DNA from 4 places in the Pseudarthrobacter sp. NPDC092424 genome. Region 2 is predicted to be linked to each of the others. Evidence: predicted binding sites of a transcription regulator. Region 2 holds the regulator's gene; each other region holds the start of a gene.

Region 1 (4,206 bases), on a different contig from region 2:
CGCCTCGCGGAACTTTCCGGCCGAAAACCGCCACAGCTGCTTGGCGATCTCCCCCACTTCACCGTCATCCATGCCCAGGGCAAGCCCCGCGTCCCGGACAGCACCCCGGGCACGGTAACCGTTCTGCATGCTCATCAGCGTGACCCGCTCCGCGCCGAAGCGTTCGAAGATGCGGTGGTAGACGTTATGGCGTTCGGCGCTTTCGACGTCGATATCAATGTCCGGCAGGGTGGCCCGGTCCCGCGACAGGAACCGCTCGAAAATCAGGTCGTGCTGCAGGGGGTTCACGTGGCTGACCTCGATGAGGTAGTTAACCAGGCTGGACGCCCCCGAGCCGCGCGCAGCGGCGCGGACCCCCATTTCCTGGATCATCCGGGACACTTCTGCCACGGTCAGGAAGTAGGCGGAAAACCCCAGGTTCCGGATGATGCCCAGTTCATGCTCCAGGCGGGCCAGCATGTCCCGTTCAGCTGACCCGGCGATACCGGAGAACCGCCTGCCGATCCCGGCGTGGCAGCGCTGGGTCAGTTCCGCATGCGGGTCCTGGCTGATGCCAAGGACGGAGGCTTCGGGAACCACCGGCCGCTTCCAGCCCATATCCGATGCGGGATCGATCCGGCAGAGGTCCGCGAGCGCCTCGGTCTGCGCCATGAGCTGTTTGAGGTCCGCGGCGCCATAGCCGGCCGCGGAGATGATTTCCTTGCCCAGCTGGAGCATCTGCGCGGATGTTTTCAGCCAGCCCCGGCCGGTGGGCTGCAGCAGCGGTTCGCCGGCGAGCTCCGGGAGGGATTTCAGGGTGCGGGCCGAGTCCAGGACGTCCGCTGTGGGCGCCCCGTCCGCGGCACAGTACCTGACGGCGTTGGTGAGGATGGCGGGGATGCGGTGCTCTTCGGCGAGCTTGAGCATACGGACGGCGTGGGCCGTGCTGAGCGGCGTCCCGGGAGGGCTGAGCTGGGAGACGATTTCGGTCACCACGGTGCCGGCGGGCATGGCGTCCAGCCATGCCTTGAACAGGGTGCGGGGGCGCAGGTAGCGCCGTCCGCCCATGGCACGGCCCACGTCCGAGTCAGGGCCGATCAGCACGGTGAGGACGGGTTTGAGGGTGTTCGGGTCCAAGGTGCGCGATGCCAGTTCCGCGCGGGTGACGGCAGCCGGGACCGCTCCCCCGGATTTGCCCGAGGTGCGGGCGTGGGCATCCGATACCAGCCGGCACAGGGCACGGTAACCTGCCCCGTTGTTGTTTCCGCGCGCCAGTACCACCACCCGGCCGGACACCTGGGTGCGGTGGTCGCCGTCGTCGTCGAAAACTGCGAGGTCCACCCCGACGATGGGATCGATTCCCGCGGCCATGCAGGCTTTGAGGTGCTTGACGGTTCCGTACAGGCCGTCCCGGTCCGTGCAGGCGAGCGCTGTTGCCCCGTCCGCCGCGGCGGCCTGGGCGAGTTCCTCGGGCCAGGAGACCCCGTAGTGCGCACTGAAGGCGGTGGAGACGTGGAGGTGGGTGAAGCTCATGCTGTCCGGGGCCGCAGTGCATCGTGGATCCGCAGGAGCCGCCAGCGGCCGCTGCCGGTATGGCGGGAAAGGTCCAGGGTGAGCGGCTCCCCCGCAGCATCCGGACCGTTGGCTTCCGGACCGGCGGCGGGCAGGACCTGGACGCGCCAGATTTCATGGTCCACCAGGCCGGGCCCGCTGCCCAGGGGCGCGCGGCGTTCCTCCGCCCACCATTGGCGGCGCTCATACCAGCGGACCGGTTCGGCGCAGACCGTGTATGACCGCCCGCCCCAGCAGAGTTCCCGGGGCTCGCCGTCCGGAGAGCACGCCACATCCACGGATTCACTGAACAGGCCCATGGCTGCCTCCCCGGATGGAACGAACGAATTATTCGAATATGTGTTCGAATAATTCCAGTCTACGACGGGGCCAGGACAAAACCTAGACGGGGGTGGACTGACGGTGCGGCAGGGAGCAGGATGGAGCCATGAGCACCGATGACGCACTCCTCAAGCAGGCAAGCCTCACAACGCAGGACTCCACTGCCATCGCCACTTTTGACATAGACGGCAGCATTCCCGGTTCCGGCGCCTATGTGGTGGGCCTGATGGGGGCCACGCCGGACTACTCCGCGCAGCGGCGGCTGTGCATCGAATTCATGAACGGGGAGGCCATCGCCTTCTACTCGTTCAACCGGGACCAGGGCATAGAAGAGGACTATGACCTCTCCGGCGTGACCCATTCGGCCACCAGCATTACCGGGCAGTTCCCGCTCGCCGCCATCAACGGGCTGGGCGAGGGCCATGTGATGACCGCCTTCAGCGAGGCGGACGGAAGGGACTTCCAGTCCGGCGTGCCGGTCTCCGAGTCCCTCTAGAGGGTTTTAGCCGTTGCCTTTGTGCACGCGCATTTCGAGTTCGATGAACCCGGAGATCATGGCCCGGTAGGTGGATTCGACGATGTCCGGGTCGATGTCCTTCTTTTCCGCGGCCGAACGGACGTGCTCGATGATCCGTTCCACGCGTCCGGGTGCCCGCACTTCGGCGTCGTCCCCTTTAAGGGTTCCGGCGATGCGGATGAGCCGTTCGCGCCGGGCGATGAGGGTGACGATCTGGTCATCCACCTCGTCAACGGCGACCCGTACGGCAGCAAGCTGCTCTTTGTCCGCCAGGGCGTCCCTATCATTTCCTTGAATTGTCGCCATCGTCTGACAGTATCGAAGCATGCAACCCAGAGTCGACTTCATCTCGCTAGGTGTCCGCAGTGTTGCCGCGTCCCGCGCGTTCTACGTCGACGGGCTCGGATGGCCGGTCCACCGCGAACTGGAGGGCGACGTCGTATTCATACAGGTCAACCACGGCCTGGTCCTCTCCCTCTGGGATGCAGGCCAGATGCGGGCCGAGGCGGGCGTGGACGCCCCTGGCCCGGTTCCCTGCATTACACTGAGCCACAACCTGCCCGGCACCGATGAGGTGGACCGGGTCATGGCGGAGGCGGCCGCTGCCGGCGCAAGCATCATCGCCGAACCGGTCACCCAGCCCTGGGGCGGTTACAGCGGCTACTTTGCGGACCCGGACGGCTTCCGCTGGGAAGTTGCGTACAACCCTTCCTGGACAGTGGACGACGCCGGCACGGTCACCGTCTGAGCGGCGCCGCCGCCAGAGGGGCTGCTTGAGGGGGCTGCTAGAACAGCGCCTCCACCGGCCGGATGAGTTCCGGGCCGTTATTGCGTACGTTGCCCACCTCCCGGCCAACCGTTTCCACTTTCCAGTCCGCCGCCACGTCCCGCACCCGCGCCCGGACCAGATCCACCAGTTCCGCGGCGTCGTCCGCTGCAGGGTCGAGCCAGGCACGCATGGTGTCCTTGTCCATGGGCAGCGGCACCCGGTCATGCAGCTCCGTCAGCTTGCCGAAGACAGTTGATTCCGTCCCGGGCGGCGGGGTGTCTGCCGTCAGGATGGAAGTGGAGAGCAGCCAGCGTGCCGGCTCCCCGTCCGGCACGGAAGGGTCTTTCCACCATTCGTAGAGGCCGGCAAAGGCCAGCCCGTGGTCCGTGCCGGGGTGCACATAATAGGGCTGCTTAGCTTTGCCGGGCCCCTGCTTCCATTCGTAGTAGCCGTCCGCGGGGACGGCGCAGCGCCGGGACCGCACAGCCTTCCGGAAAGCCGGCTTTTCCAGCACGGACTCACTCCGGGCATTGATCATCCGGGAACCGATCGAGGGATCCTTCGCCCAGGAGGGCACCAGGCCCCAGCGCGCCACGTGCAGCTGGCGCACGTGCCGTGGCGCTGGTCCGCCGTCCTCCACCAGGCGCTCCAGGACGATGGGAACCTCATCGGTGGGCGCCACGTTCCACGACGGCGGGACGTGCACCTCGTCCTCCAGGGCGGCGTCGAACCCGGCCAGCAGGTCACCCACGGCACGTGCCATCACATAGCGTCCACACATGGCTCCAGCATGCCATCCTGCGAAGCCGCCCGGGAATAGCGCCGGTCGCGATACCGTTGACCCCGACGGACCCCATTACCAACAGCAAGGAGAGCCCTGTGGACTTCACTCCCGAATCCGGCACCATCACCATGTTTTCCACCACCTGGTGCGGCTACTGCAACCGGCTGAAGAAACAGCTGGACGCGCAGGGCATCGGGTACACCGAGATCAACATCGAGGAAGTGGACGGCACCGCCGAGCTCGTGGAGCAGCTTAACGGGGGCA
Region 2 (4,206 bases):
CCGCCCTCGTGTCCACCGCCACCCTGGCGCTGCAGACACAGATCGTGGGAAGGGACCTGCCGCGGCTGCTGAAGGCGATCACACCGGCGCTGGAGCGGCCCGTCAAGGTGTCGCTCGTCAAGGGACGGTCCAACTACGTCTGCCGGCATAAGCTTGAGGGCGGGTTCCCGTCCGAGGAGCCCACGGAAGGCCAGCTGTTCTCGCTGGGCGAGGACACCAGTGTGCCGCACTTCGCCGCGGCCGTGGGCGGACCGTCCTCGCAGTTGGGCAAGGAAGTGGTCCGGCTGCGCGAATGGGCGGCCAAAACCGCCACGGGGGACCGTGATGAACTGCTGCCCGGGGTCACGGACCGCGCCTGGCGCCAGGTGTCCGTCACGTCCATGGAATGCCTCGGCGCGCAGAAGTGTCCGCTGGCCGAGGAGTGCTTCAGCGAGCTTGCACGGCACGATGCGGCCTCCGCGGACATCGTGGTGACCAATCACGCCATGCTGGCCGTGAGCGCCTTCGAGGGCCTGGCAGTCCTTCCCGAGTACGACGTGGTGGTGGTGGACGAGGCCCACGAACTGCAGGACAGGGTGACCGGCGCCGTGTCCGGACAGCTGTCCGTGGCCATGGTCCATGCCGCTGCCTCCGGGGCGCGCAAGCACACCGCCATCACGGTGGACGCGCTGAACGCCGCTGCGGCCAACCTTGAGGCTGCCCTGGCCGGCGCGCCCGGAGGGCTGCTTCCCAACGGCCTCAATGACGAGCAGCTGGACTGCGTGGACCAGCTCCGTGAGGCCTGCCGCGCCGCGCTGTCCGACTCCAAGGGCGACGGCAGCCAGTCGGCCGACGGCGGGCGCCAGCTTGCGAGGTCCCGCCTGATGCTCATCCTGGAACTGTGCGAGCGGCTCCTGGCTGCACGCGAAAACCGGGAGGTGGTCTGGTTTTCCCGGGCAAGCACCTTTGACCCGGGACAGGGCTACTCCCAGCCGGACGATTCGGCGCCGGTACTGATCAACGTGGCGCCGCTTTCGGTGGCCGGCAAGCTACGCGAGGGCCTGTTTGCGGACCATACGGTGGTTCTCACCTCAGCCACACTTGCCATCGGTTCAGCGTTTGAGCCTGCCGCCGGAGGCCTGGGGCTGGTGGGCCAGGGAGCACCAAGCTGGACCGGCGTGGACGTGGGCTCACCCTTTGACTACCCCAGGCAAGGGATCCTTTACGTGGCGGGCCACCTGCCAAAGCCCGGGCGCGGTGTGTCCCCGGAGGCGCTGGACGAACTCGAGGCCCTGATCCGCGCCTCCGGCGGCGGCGCCCTGTGCCTTTTCTCCTCCCGGCGTGCGGCCGAGGAAGCAGCCGATGCCTTGAGGCCCAAGCTGGGAATGACCGTCCTCTGCCAGGGCGAATCCACGATGACGGCCCTGGTGAAGCAGTTCGCGGACGAACCCGATACCTGCCTGTTCGGCACCATGTCGCTGTGGCAGGGCGTAGACGTGCCAGGCGGTTCCTGCCGCCTGGTTGTCATCGACAGGATTCCTTTTCCACGGCCGGACGATCCGCTCATGACGGCACGGTCCCGGGCTGTGGCGCAGGCAGGCGGGAACGGGTTCATGGCGGTCTCGGCCACGCACGCGGCCATCCGCCTGGCACAGGGGGCCGGGCGACTGATCCGGTCTACGAACGACAAGGGCGTGGTGGCAGTCCTGGACTCCCGGCTGGCCACTGAACGCTATGCCGGTTTCCTGCGCGCAGCCCTGCCGCCGTTCTGGCCCACTACCGACCGCAAGACGGCGGTGGCAGCGCTCGAACGGCTGGCCCGGTAAGGCTGGCCGCGGAGCGCCCCTTTAGAGGGCACGCATCCTAGAGGGAACGCAGGACGGACACCACTTTGCCCATGATGGTGGCGTGGTCGCCAAGGATTGGCTCGTACTGGGTGTTCTGTGGCAGCAGCCAGGTGTGGCCGTCGCGCTGCCGGAAGGTCTTGACGGTGGCTTCATCGTCCAGGAGGGCCGCCACGATATCCCCGTTGGCCGCGTCTGCCTGGCGTCGAACCACTACCCAGTCGCCATCGCATATGGCCGCATCCACCATGGAGTCGCCGGCGACCTTCAGCATGAACAGCTCGCCCTGGCCCACCAGTTGGCGGGGGAGGGGCATGACGTCCTCCACCACCTGCTCCGCAAGGATGGGCCCGCCGGCGGCGATCCGGCCCACCAAAGGGACCATGGCCGTGTCCAGCGCGGTAGGCAGTTCGGTGACAGAAGCGGAAATGGAGCCCGGCGCCGGGCTTTCAGCGGACGGGGCTCCGCTGCCGGGCGCGCCGCCCAGCGTCAGCGGCATCAGCACTTCCATGGCGCGGGGCCGTTTGGGATCCCGGCGGAGGTAGCCCAGCTTTTCGAGCTGTGAGAGCTGGTGCGTCACGCTGGAGAGGCTGGCCAGCCCTACCGTGTCCCCGATCTCGCGCATTGAGGGCGGATAACCGTTGTCGTTGACGGAGCGCTGGATGGTTTCGAGGATCTTCTTCTGCCGGGCGGTCAGGCCCTTGGCGGCCTTCTTTGCCTGCGGGAGTGCCCTGCCTCCGGCCGCTGCTGCTGCCATGTTTGCCAATGCCCTTCGGTTGCCACCGGTCCGCTTGCTCTGGCTCCGGCCGTGATGGTCCCGCCCAAATTGTCAGACCCGGCTGATCAACTTTCCGCGTGGTTGTTCTTGTCTTCAAAGCTAGGCCAGCCACAGGGCTTTTTCAAACATTTGTTCTAGCGAGTCTCGACATTGTTCGTTGATAAGTGCTAAAACTGAATCAGTAAAGTTCGAATATGTGTTCTAGTCACTGCAATCGTCGTTCGAAGATCATCTTCGAAGTTGGGAAGGATGCGGCGGCCGGGAACATTCCGGGCAGCACAGTACGGTCCAGGAGGGCTCAGTCCATGTCAGCTATTTCCGCTCATCACTTGTCAGTTTCCGCGCGGCACGCCTCTGCTTCAGCAGGCCGGGCGCAGGCGCCCCTGCCGCCGCTGAGGCTTACGCGCCGGGGCCGGGTAGTGCTGATCGGCATCCCGCTGATCCTGCTTGCTGCGCTGTTGCTGTCCATGGCCGGATTCTTCAATTCGCCCGCCAAGGCCTCAGACTCGGCAGCGGACCTCGTGGCCACGCCGACGGTCACCGTGACGGTCCAGCCGGGCCAGTCCCTGTGGAGCATCGCCGGCAGCCTGGCCCCGGACCGCGACGCCAGGGACGTGGTGGCGGACATCGTCCAGCTGAACAACCTTTCCGGCGGGCCTGTCATCCCGGGCCAGCAGCTGTTCGTTCCGGCAGGATGACGGGATCCCCGGTGCAGGGCAGCAGGGCCGGCTTATTGTCACATTTTCCGGTCCCCGGCACGGGCACTAAACTGTTCAGGTGAATGACCAGCTAGAACGACTGAACCGGCTTCCGCTCCGCGAGAACCTCCGCGGCCTCACTCCGTACGGGGCCCCGCAGCTGGATGTTCCCATTCTCCTGAATGTCAACGAGAACACCCATGGCGTTCCTGCGGATGTGCAGGCGGCCATCACCGCGGCCGTTGCCCGGGCCGCCACAGGGCTGAACCGGTACCCGGACCGGGAATTCAACGGACTCCGCACGGCACTGGCCGACTACCTCGGCCACGGGCTGGACGCCTCAAACATCTGGGCCGCCAACGGCTCCAACGAAGTTCTCCAGCAGATCCTGCAGGCCTTCGGCGGCCCCGGCCGCACCGCGCTGGGCTTTCCCCCCACCTACTCGATGTATCCGCTGCTGGCCAGTGGTACGGACACCCGCTACATCGCGGGACAGCGCGCGGACGACTACGGCCTCACTGCCGAGTCCGCTGCCCGGCAGGTGAAGGAACTGCAGCCCAACATCGTCTTCCTCTGCTCGCCGAACAACCCCACCGGTACCGGCCTTGGACTCGACGTCGTGGAGGAGGTGTACCGTGCCGGCGAGGACAGCCAAACCATCGTGATCGTGGACGAGGCGTACCACGAGTTTGCCCACGACGGGACGCCGAGTGCTCTGACGCTGCTGCCCGGCCGTGAGCGGTTGATCGTATCCCGCACCATGAGCAAGGCGTTTGCCCTGGCAGGGGCGCGCCTCGGCTACATGGCTGCAGCTCCGGAAGTCACGGATGCCCTGCGCCTGGTCCGCCTTCCCTACCACCTCTCCGCCGTGACGCAGGCGACGGCACTGGCTGCACTGGAACACCGC
Region 3 (4,206 bases), on a different contig from region 2:
TGCGGCGGCCGTAAAGGGGATCAGGAACCAATTGCTGATGTTCCCCCGTTCCGGGCTCAGCGAAACTTCGGGACGCACCGAAGGAGGCCAGTGGGGTGGCTCCCAGTCCTGGTGCTCGCTCTTGTATCTGCGCCCTGACGGCGCGACCCAGCCGGGCGGTTCGTTCTTCGTTGCCGGAGTTGGTTTCCAGCCGCTGGTGTGCCTCAGCCGGTGGTGCTTGGGGCAGGGCTGTCCCAGGTTGCTGATTCCGGTGGTTCCGCCGTGGTGCCAGGCCAGCAGGTGGTCGGCCTCGTTGTCGAGGGAGTGGTTGCTGCATCCGGGGAATGGGCACTTTCCGTCCCTGAGACGAAGCCAGTTCCGCATGGCTTTAGTGAGCCGGTAGCTGGTACGGCCGATTTCCAGCGGTGCACCGTCGCGGGGGTCCACGAGCACCCGGTGGAAGGAGTCCGCTCCGCTGGCCACCAGCTGCCGCGCCATCGAGGCCGGGATCGGTCCGTAGCCATCCAGCATTGCAGGCTCGTCGGTCGTACCAAGGAGGGCGAAGACGGGGACGGTGACCAAGACTTCAGCGCGGGGAGCGGGAGCGTCGGCCGGTCCCCTTGTCCCGCCGTCGTCCGCGCTGCTGCTCGCGTTGTCACCGGCGCCGGTGCAGCGGATGCAGCCGCTGTCACCCCGAAGTGCTGCCGCAGCGAACAGGTCGGCGCGTAGCTGGGTGAGCGTTCGCTCCTCGTCCCGGCCCTGAAGGCCGCGGGCGACGGCGGTGATGCGGTTCCAGATCGCGTTCGCCTGGTGGGCCGGAAGGTAGGCGGACACCCTGGCCATGCCGTCCTGCTCGGGAGCGTATTCGAGGCACCGGTCCGCCACGCCTTTTGCATGGCGCGTTTCGATGCTGTGCGGATGGTTGCGTTCCCGCCAGATTCGGGCTTTCCGGCGGAAGCGGTAGGCGGGCATCTCCCCGGGCGGGCAGCCGCGCGCAGCGTCCGGTGCGTCGGGGTCGAGGAAGTGGGTCTCCAGCGCGGCTGCGGCGTCCCGGTCGAGGGTCGCGGTCTCTTCCACCATCACCCGGGCGTGCTGCCACGACACCGTCCCGGCACGAAGGGCTGCCAGCGTCCGGGGCAGTGTGGTCGACAGGGCGTAGGACTGTAATAGGAGGGCGCCGGCCGCCCGGTCGCCGATGGCGAGGACGCAGCCGACCTCCGCGGCGATGGCCATTTCCTGGGCCTGCACGGGCATGCCCGGGGCAGCGATAGACCGGGCGGAGTCCGCGTACCGGGCTGCGGCATCGGCTTTCAGGGCGGAAACCCGGGCCTCGGTCTGTGCCACACCCGCCAGGATGTCCAGGCATTCGTCAGCGACAGCCGCCAGGGGATCGTTAGCCTCAGGGACCCGGGCAGCCGATGCGGCTACCTCGGCGTGCAGCACGGCAAGGGCGGCATCGATCGCCTCGAATGCCCCCATCGCCGCTTCGCTTGCCATGTACTAACTATGAAAAGGGGGTCTGACATTTTGAGGGGGTTTGGGGGCCCGCGCAAAAAAACTTTCAAAAACTTTTTTGCGTGGGCCTACATCCGGGCGGCCAAAGCGGTGCCAAGTATTTGCTACCCGTTCGCTGAGGCCTGGTTGAGCGCTGGAGGGCGGAGAGCACCCATCTCCAGAGCCGCCGGCTCAACGCTTCAGCGTCGAGTCAAACAGTTCCCGCAACTCGCTGAAGTGGCGTTCTGTTGCAGCGTCGTTGTAGGCCGCGGAATCAGCCATGGTGTAGCCGTGGGCGGCGCCGAGGTAAATTTCGTTCGACGCCGGAAGGCCGGCCGCCGCCAGCGCCTTGCCCAGGCGGGCGACAGCATCCCGGTCCATGCTCCTGTCATGGTCGGCATGGCCGAAGACAAAACGTGCCTTCGCGTGGGCTAGCCCAAGGTGCGGACTGTCCGGGTCGTCCGTGGCCAGTCCGCCCCCATGGAAGCCCCCGCATGCGGCGATCCTTTCCGGGTGGGCCGTAGCTGTTCGGACTGCAAGGCGGGCACCCATGCAGTAGCCCGTGGTGCCCATGGGACCGGGGGAGACGCCGTCGACTGCGTTGAGGGCGCTGAGCCAGGCGTCGATGTCCCGAAGGGCTAGCCCGGCGGTTAGCCGGCCGATGCGGGGGAAAGCGAGCTGCCCTGCGGTTTTGCGTCCGGCCTCACTGGTCAGATCGATACCGGGGTCCAGTTGGGCAACCGTTCCCTCGCGGTAGAACACGTTGGGAGCCATGACGATGTAGCCCCAGTCTGCGATGCGCTGTGCCATTTCCTCGATCCGGGGGCGGAGCCCGAAGGCGTCCATGTAAAAGAGGATGCCCGGAAAAGGGCCTTCGCCGGTTGAGGGCCGGGCGAGGACGGCTTCGGCCAGGCCGTCCGGGGCGGTGATCTCGATCATTCGGTCAGGATACCGTCCGGCGCACTCACGCGGGCGGCAGCCGCTTTCGGACGGAAGTCGGGAAGATGGGGTATGCGTCAACGGAATGCCCCTCCTCGACCATCCGCACCGCCTCGAATCCGACAACCAGGCGCGCGGAAGGGCCCTCACCGGCGTGGTGGGTTCTTGGGCGACGTGGCACTTAGGCCGGAGCGCAGGGCAGGAGGTCTGCATCGCCGCGCTGCTGACGCCGCTTCCGTATCGCGATCTACAGGCTCCTTGAGCGCAAGGTGCCGGTAGGCTCTCGCTATGGAGGTTCCCACAGTTTCGGTAGTCATCCCTACCCGCAATGACGGTCCCGAGCTGAAGGTCTGCCTTGCCATGCTGGCCGGGCAGACCAGGCCCGCCGACGAGATCATCGTGGTGGACAATTCGAGCAGTGACGACACTGCTGCCATCTGCGCAGCAGCGGGCGTGAATCGGATATCCGTGGACCTGCCGGGCATCCCTGCGACTGCTGCCGCCGGGTTTGACGCGGCAGCGGGGACGATCATCGCCCGGCTTGACACGGATTCGCGGCCGCCGCGTGACTGGCTGGAACACGTGGAGCGGATCCTCCGTACCGCCGGAGCCCGCACGGCAGTGACGGGCCCTGGTGATTTCTATGGCGGAAACGCCCTGGTCCGCTGGGCGGGGCGGCACGTATTCCTCGGCGCCTACTTCAGCGTGATCGGCTTCCTGCTGGGCCATCCGCCAGTGTATGGCTCCAACTTCGCCCTGCGCCGCGAGCTCTGGGCGGCAATCCGCGCCTCCGTCGTCCGGGACAACGACCTGGTCCATGACGACCTGGACATCTCCTACCGGCTGCGGTCGGACATGGGCGTTGTGTACGATCCGACGCTGAAAGTCGGGGTTTCGGCTCGGCCCTTCGCCAGTTGGTCATCCTTCCGGCGCCGCATCGTGATGTCGCTGGTGACCTTCCGCGTCGAATTCCGGGACGAACCGCCCCTGCGCCGGCGGCGGGACCGTGTTCGGTGGCGCCGGGAACAGCTCTAGTCCTGTGGCGCCGGCCGGTCCGCCTTGGCGTAGAGGGTGATGAGGTCCCGGCTGAACTGGTGCGGTGTCGTTTCGCAGGGGCTGTGGCCTCCACGGTAGATGCCGATCCGTGCCTTGATGTCCTGGGCAAAGAGCCGGTGCAGCCGGAGCGGCCACAGGTCGTGTTCGCCCACGGCAACAAACTTGGGAAGGGATGCCTCCGCCAGTGTTCCACGGAGGTCCGGCGCTTTTTGCATCAGGGTGTAGATGTCGCGGACGGCTTGCCTGCGGGTGAACCGGAAGCGGTGGTTGACGAACCTGCGCCGCCCCGGCGGGACATGGACGAACCTGCCACTGCGGATGCCCCAGATCAGCAGGGCAGCACCGATCCTGCCATTCACCCAGCTGCTGAAGCGGCCCACGCGGCTTACGCCTCTGAAGCTCTGGCCGGCCTCGGGCGGACAGCTCTGGAGGGTCAGGGACCTGAACAGTTGCGGGCGCTGCGCGTAGGCAAGCTGGGCAACGATGGCGGCGAAGGAATAGGCCACCACATGGACCGGGGTGGCCGTGGTTTCCAGGACGGCCACGAAGTCATCGACGAACAGCTGGTAGTCGTAGTGCCGCCGGGGCGGAACCAGGTTTTCCGGGCCAGCGGCCGCGGAGCCGTACTGCCCGGCGAGGTCGTAGCTCAGCACGAAGTAGCCGGCGTCGGCGAGGTCGGGCATCATGAGCACGAAATCCTCTTTGGAACCAGTAGCGCCGGGAACCATCACGATGCAC
Region 4 (4,206 bases), on a different contig from region 2:
TGGTCAGGCCGAACACCACCAGGGCAAACATCTCCGGCGGGCCGAACTGGCGGGCGAACTCGGAGAGCGGGACGGCGGCGACGGCGAGGATCAGGATGCCAAAAAGCATGCCGAATGCGGAGCCGAATGCCGATGTTGTCAGCGCGAGGCCGGCCTTGCCCTTGAGCGCCAACGGATAGCCGTCGAACGTGGTGGAGATGGACGCCGGTGTGCCTGGGGTATTGATCAGGATGGCCGGAACCCGGTCCCCGAACTGCGCGGCCACATAGATGGTCAGGAGGACGGCCAGGCCCTGGATGGGTTCAAGCGTCAGCGTGAATCCGCTGGCGAGGGCCACGGCCATCGTGGCGGTGACGCCGGGGAAGGCACCCACAAGCATGCCCACGAGGATGCCCAGGCCGATGTACAGGAGGGTGTCCACTTGGAGGACGGCAAGAATGCCGTCTGTGACTGGAGAAGCGGCAATCTGGATCATAGGTTCACCCGCAATGCGACAACGAAGAGGAAATGGAGAAGCGCGGCCACGATGGCGGGAAACACGATCAGCGGTTTCCAGCCGCGTCCGCCGTACAGGAACGTGAGTCCGGCTGTGGCTGCCAGGGTGATGAGCCAAAACTGGAGGACATTCCAGAGCAGCAGGTAGCCCACCAGGATGGCGGCCGTGGCCAGCATGCGCCCTACGCCCCAGCCAGTAAGAGGCTCGGGAAGGTTGGCCCGGCTTACGCCGCGCAATACGTTGACAACCACCTGCAGGAGCCCGACGGCGACCAGCGCCCAGGCGAGCATGGTGGGCCAAAACGGGGGGCCCAGTTCCACGCGGACACCTGAGCGGATGGCCTGCGCAAGGACCAGGATGAGCACGCCGAAACCAATGGTGACGGCGGCCGGAACCAGTTCGCGGATGCGGTGCGCCCGGTCCGTGACCAGCGACTCGGGGGCTGGATGGATGTACGCTTCGGCGTGGTCCTGCTCAGGATTTGACGGATCCATCGCCGCCGGGGGGAGCGCTGCGGAATCGTTCATGGGAGTTTCCTAACTGGTACCGGGGCCGGCCGCCGGATGGCGGCCGGCCCCGATTCAGGAGCTATTTTCCTTGCGCCAACTTGATCCACGGGCCGTAGCGGTCGGCCTCTTCGTCAAGGAATGCCTTCATTTCTTCGGAGTCCTTGAAGGTGGGGACCAGGTTGGAGCTTTCGATGACCTTCCGGTACTCCGGGTCCTCGACGGCCTTGCCCATGGCCTCGGACAGCTTCTTCACCACGTCCTCCGGCGTTCCGGCCGGGGCCATGATGCCTACCCAGGAGGCGTTCTGGAGGTCGATGCCCTCCTCCTTGGCGGTGGGGACATCCGGGTTCTTGGGATCCCGTTCATCCGTGAGCATGGCCAGGTAGCGCAGCTTGCCGGCGTCCACCTGGTTCTTCTGGGTGCCGATGGCGTCGATGGAGAAGTCGACGTCACCTGCGGCCGCGGCCGCGACTGCCGGTGCGGAGCCGTCGAACGGGACGGATGTCAGTTCGATGCCGGCCAGTTCCTGGAGGCCCTGCGCCGGCGAGTCCCAGACCGAGCCGACGCCGGGGCTGGAGTAGGTCACCTTTCCGGGGTTGGCCTTGGCGTCCGCCACCAGGTCCTTGAGCGACTTGTAGGGGCTGTCCACCGGAACCGCGATGGCGCCGGGGCCGGCCAGGCCCTGCCCGATGGGCTCGTAGTTGGACGGGTCGATGTCGTAGTCCTGGAACTGGAGCGTGGCCACTTCCACACCCATCATCGACAGGTTGTAGCCGTCCGGCTTCTGGTCCTTGAGCCAGTTGTAGGCCACGGAGCCGTTGGCGCCGGGCTTGTTCTCGACGATGACCTCAACGCCAAGCTCCTTTTCCAGGATCGGCGCGATGGTGCGGGCGGTGAGGTCGCCCGAACCGCCCGCGGCCCAGGGAACGGTCAGCCTGATGTCCTGGCTCGGAAATTCAGCGTCAGCATTGCTGTTGTTGCCGGATGCACAGCCGCTGAGGACCATGAGGCCCATGGTCCCCACGGCCAGTGATTTGATGAAGGCTTTCATTTACGGTGGCTCCTTTGATTTCCGTAACGGGGTGCAACGCGGCCCTTCTTTGGGCGGCGTACTGGCTTTAGTTGTCGATCTTGTGCGCTAGGCGAACATATGTGCATAAATCGAACACTACCTGTAATGTAGTTCACACCGGGGGCCCCGGGCAATGCCTGCGCCCCAATCGTGACCAACGGGCCGTTTATTGCGGTGGTTTACAGGAGGGCGTGCGCATGAGTGCAGTCTCGGAATCGTATTTGGTTGGGCTGATCGGGGAGGGGACATCCCACTCCCTGACCCCCGCCCTGCACGAGCGGGAAGCCGATTGCTTTGGCCTCAGGTACCTATATCGCCCCGTAGACCTGACGGTCCTGAACCGCCCGGCCGCCGATGTGGGGAAGCTGCTGCAGGCTGGCCAGGACCTTGGATTCAACGCGTTCAACATCACGGTGCCGGCCAAGCAGGTGGTGCTTCAGTACCTGGATGAATTATCGGACGACGCCGCGCGGCTGGGTGCCGTCAACACCGTCCTGATCAGGGGCGGCCGGTTTATCGGCCACAACACCGACTATTCAGGCTTCGGCACGGCCCTTCAGGAAGGTCTTCCAGACGCGGAATTGGACCAAGTGGTGCAGTTGGGTGCCGGGGGCGCCGGTGCTGCCGTCGCCTACGCGCTGCTTGCGGCAGGCGCCAAGTCCCTGATCCTGGCGGACGTTGACCCGGTGCGGGCCGCGGAGCGGGCCGCCGCGATGTCCAGGCTCTTTCCGGGCCGCGACGTCCGCCAGGTACCGCTCGACAACGCCGCGGAGGCGCTGGCGGATGCGGACGGACTGGTCAACGCCAGTCCCGTCGGGATGCAGGGCCACGCCGGCATGCCGCTGGATCCGTCCGTCATCAAGCCGCGCCAATGGGTGGCGGACATCATCTACCGTCCTATCCAGACCGAATTGCTCAAGGCCGCCGCAGACAAAGGCTGCCGGGTGCTGGACGGCGGGCACATGGCGGTAGGCCAGGCCGTTGACGCCTTCCGCCTCATCACAGGCCTTGAACCACAGGCCCCCCGCATGCGGGAGCACTTCCTCAGCCTGCTCCGGCAGGGCAGGTAATGTAGCAGCCGTGAGCGCCGTCGAGGAAGAGCCCGCGCCTCCCCACTTTGTGAAGTCCGTGGAGAAGACGTTCGCGGTGCTGCTCGCCTTCACCTCCAAGGAACCACGGCTGACGGTTACCCAAGTGGCCGGACGGGCAGACCTCAGCCGCGCCGCCGCCCGGCGCTTCCTGCTCACCCTCACCGACCTTGGCTACCTGCGTGCTGAGGGAAATTTCTTTGAACTGACGCCCCGCACCCTCGACATCGGTGCTTCCTTCATGGCCAACCTGACACTGCCGCGGATCGCCGAACCGCATCTGAAGACGCTGGCGGCGGAGCTTGACGAGACCACGTCGCTATGCATCCTGGACCGGGATGACGTCGTCTACGTTGCGCGGGTGGCGGCGCCCCGGCTCCTGAGTGTTTCCATCAATGTCGGAACGCGCTTCCCGGCGTGGGCCACCTCAATGGGCCGGGTCCTGCTGGCGGGGCTCGCCGGCCATGAGCTGGACGCCTATCTGGAGACCGTCCAGCTGCGGCCCTTCACGGACCACACTGTGAGCACTATCGACGAGCTCCGGACGGCGGTGGATGCCGCCCGCCAGGCCGGGTGGGCCATTGTTTCGGGTGAGCTTGAGGAGGGCCTTCGCGGAGTTGCCGTGCCGGTGTGGCGGGGGAGCCAGGTGGTGGCAGCCCTGAATGTGTCGCTGCAACGACACCGGATCGGGCCGGGGGAGATCGAAAAGAGCATCGTGCCGCTGCTGCTGGACGCGGCCCGCCATATTGGCGACGACTATGGCGGACGCAGCCCGCACAGGAGTTAAGGCTGCTTCAGGGCGCGGCCCAGGATGGCCTGGGTCAGCGCATCCACCACCTCCGTGTTGGCCAGCGGGTTGCGGAGCAGGGTGAAATCGACGTCGCCTACCGGGGGCAGGTCAAAGCGTCGGGTGATGATCTTCAGGTCCTCCGGAACCAGCGACGATGGCATCACCGCCACCCCGATGCCGGCCCGGACCGCGGCCAGGACGCCGCTGATCTGCCGGGTGGTGCAAGTGATGCGCCACGTCCGGCCATGGGC

Evidence for each region. The regulator LexA, encoded in region 2, represses DNA repair genes until DNA is damaged. The targets are predictions, from matches to a motif close to TCGAACANNTGTTCGA.
Region 1: ACIQCN_RS05395 (DUF6504 family protein) is a predicted target of LexA. The motif match lies at 1,883-1,898, and genes of this name have one in related genera.
Region 3: ACIQCN_RS05640 (DUF222 domain-containing protein) is a predicted target of LexA. The motif match lies at 1,541-1,556, and genes of this name have one in related genera.
Region 4: ACIQCN_RS11835 (shikimate dehydrogenase) is a predicted target of LexA. The motif match lies at 2,148-2,163, and genes of this name have one in related genera.

What each region holds. Positions count from the first base shown of each region.
Region 1 covers NZ_JBIVQC010000002.1:521,416-525,621, forward strand. Annotated here, with positions in the region: gene ACIQCN_RS05390 (DNA polymerase III subunit alpha) at 1-1,512, opposite strand, end outside; gene ACIQCN_RS05395 (DUF6504 family protein) at 1,509-1,850, opposite strand; gene ACIQCN_RS05400 (hypothetical protein) at 1,979-2,368, shown strand; gene ACIQCN_RS05405 (chorismate mutase) at 2,375-2,695, opposite strand; gene ACIQCN_RS05410 (VOC family protein) at 2,715-3,137, shown strand; gene ACIQCN_RS05415 (SOS response-associated peptidase) at 3,175-3,939, opposite strand; gene ACIQCN_RS05420 (mycoredoxin) at 4,038-4,206, shown strand, end outside.
Region 2 covers NZ_JBIVQC010000004.1:39,405-43,610, reverse strand. Annotated here, with positions in the region: gene ACIQCN_RS08050 (ATP-dependent DNA helicase) at 1-1,805, shown strand, start outside; gene lexA (transcriptional repressor LexA) at 1,843-2,580, opposite strand; gene ACIQCN_RS08040 (LysM peptidoglycan-binding domain-containing protein) at 2,931-3,299, shown strand; gene ACIQCN_RS08035 (histidinol-phosphate transaminase) at 3,379-4,206, shown strand, end outside.
Region 3 covers NZ_JBIVQC010000002.1:565,890-570,095, reverse strand. Annotated here, with positions in the region: gene ACIQCN_RS05640 (DUF222 domain-containing protein) at 1-1,476, opposite strand, end outside; gene ACIQCN_RS05635 (dienelactone hydrolase family protein) at 1,666-2,412, opposite strand; gene ACIQCN_RS05630 (glycosyltransferase) at 2,701-3,447, shown strand; gene ACIQCN_RS05625 (alpha/beta fold hydrolase) at 3,444-4,206, opposite strand, start outside.
Region 4 covers NZ_JBIVQC010000007.1:135,590-139,795, reverse strand. Annotated here, with positions in the region: gene ACIQCN_RS11850 (tripartite tricarboxylate transporter permease) at 1-475, opposite strand, end outside; gene ACIQCN_RS11845 (tripartite tricarboxylate transporter TctB family protein) at 472-1,023, opposite strand; gene ACIQCN_RS11840 (Bug family tripartite tricarboxylate transporter substrate binding protein) at 1,085-2,056, opposite strand; gene ACIQCN_RS11835 (shikimate dehydrogenase) at 2,275-3,147, shown strand; gene ACIQCN_RS11830 (IclR family transcriptional regulator C-terminal domain-containing protein) at 3,158-3,952, shown strand; gene ACIQCN_RS11825 (LysR substrate-binding domain-containing protein) at 3,949-4,206, opposite strand, start outside.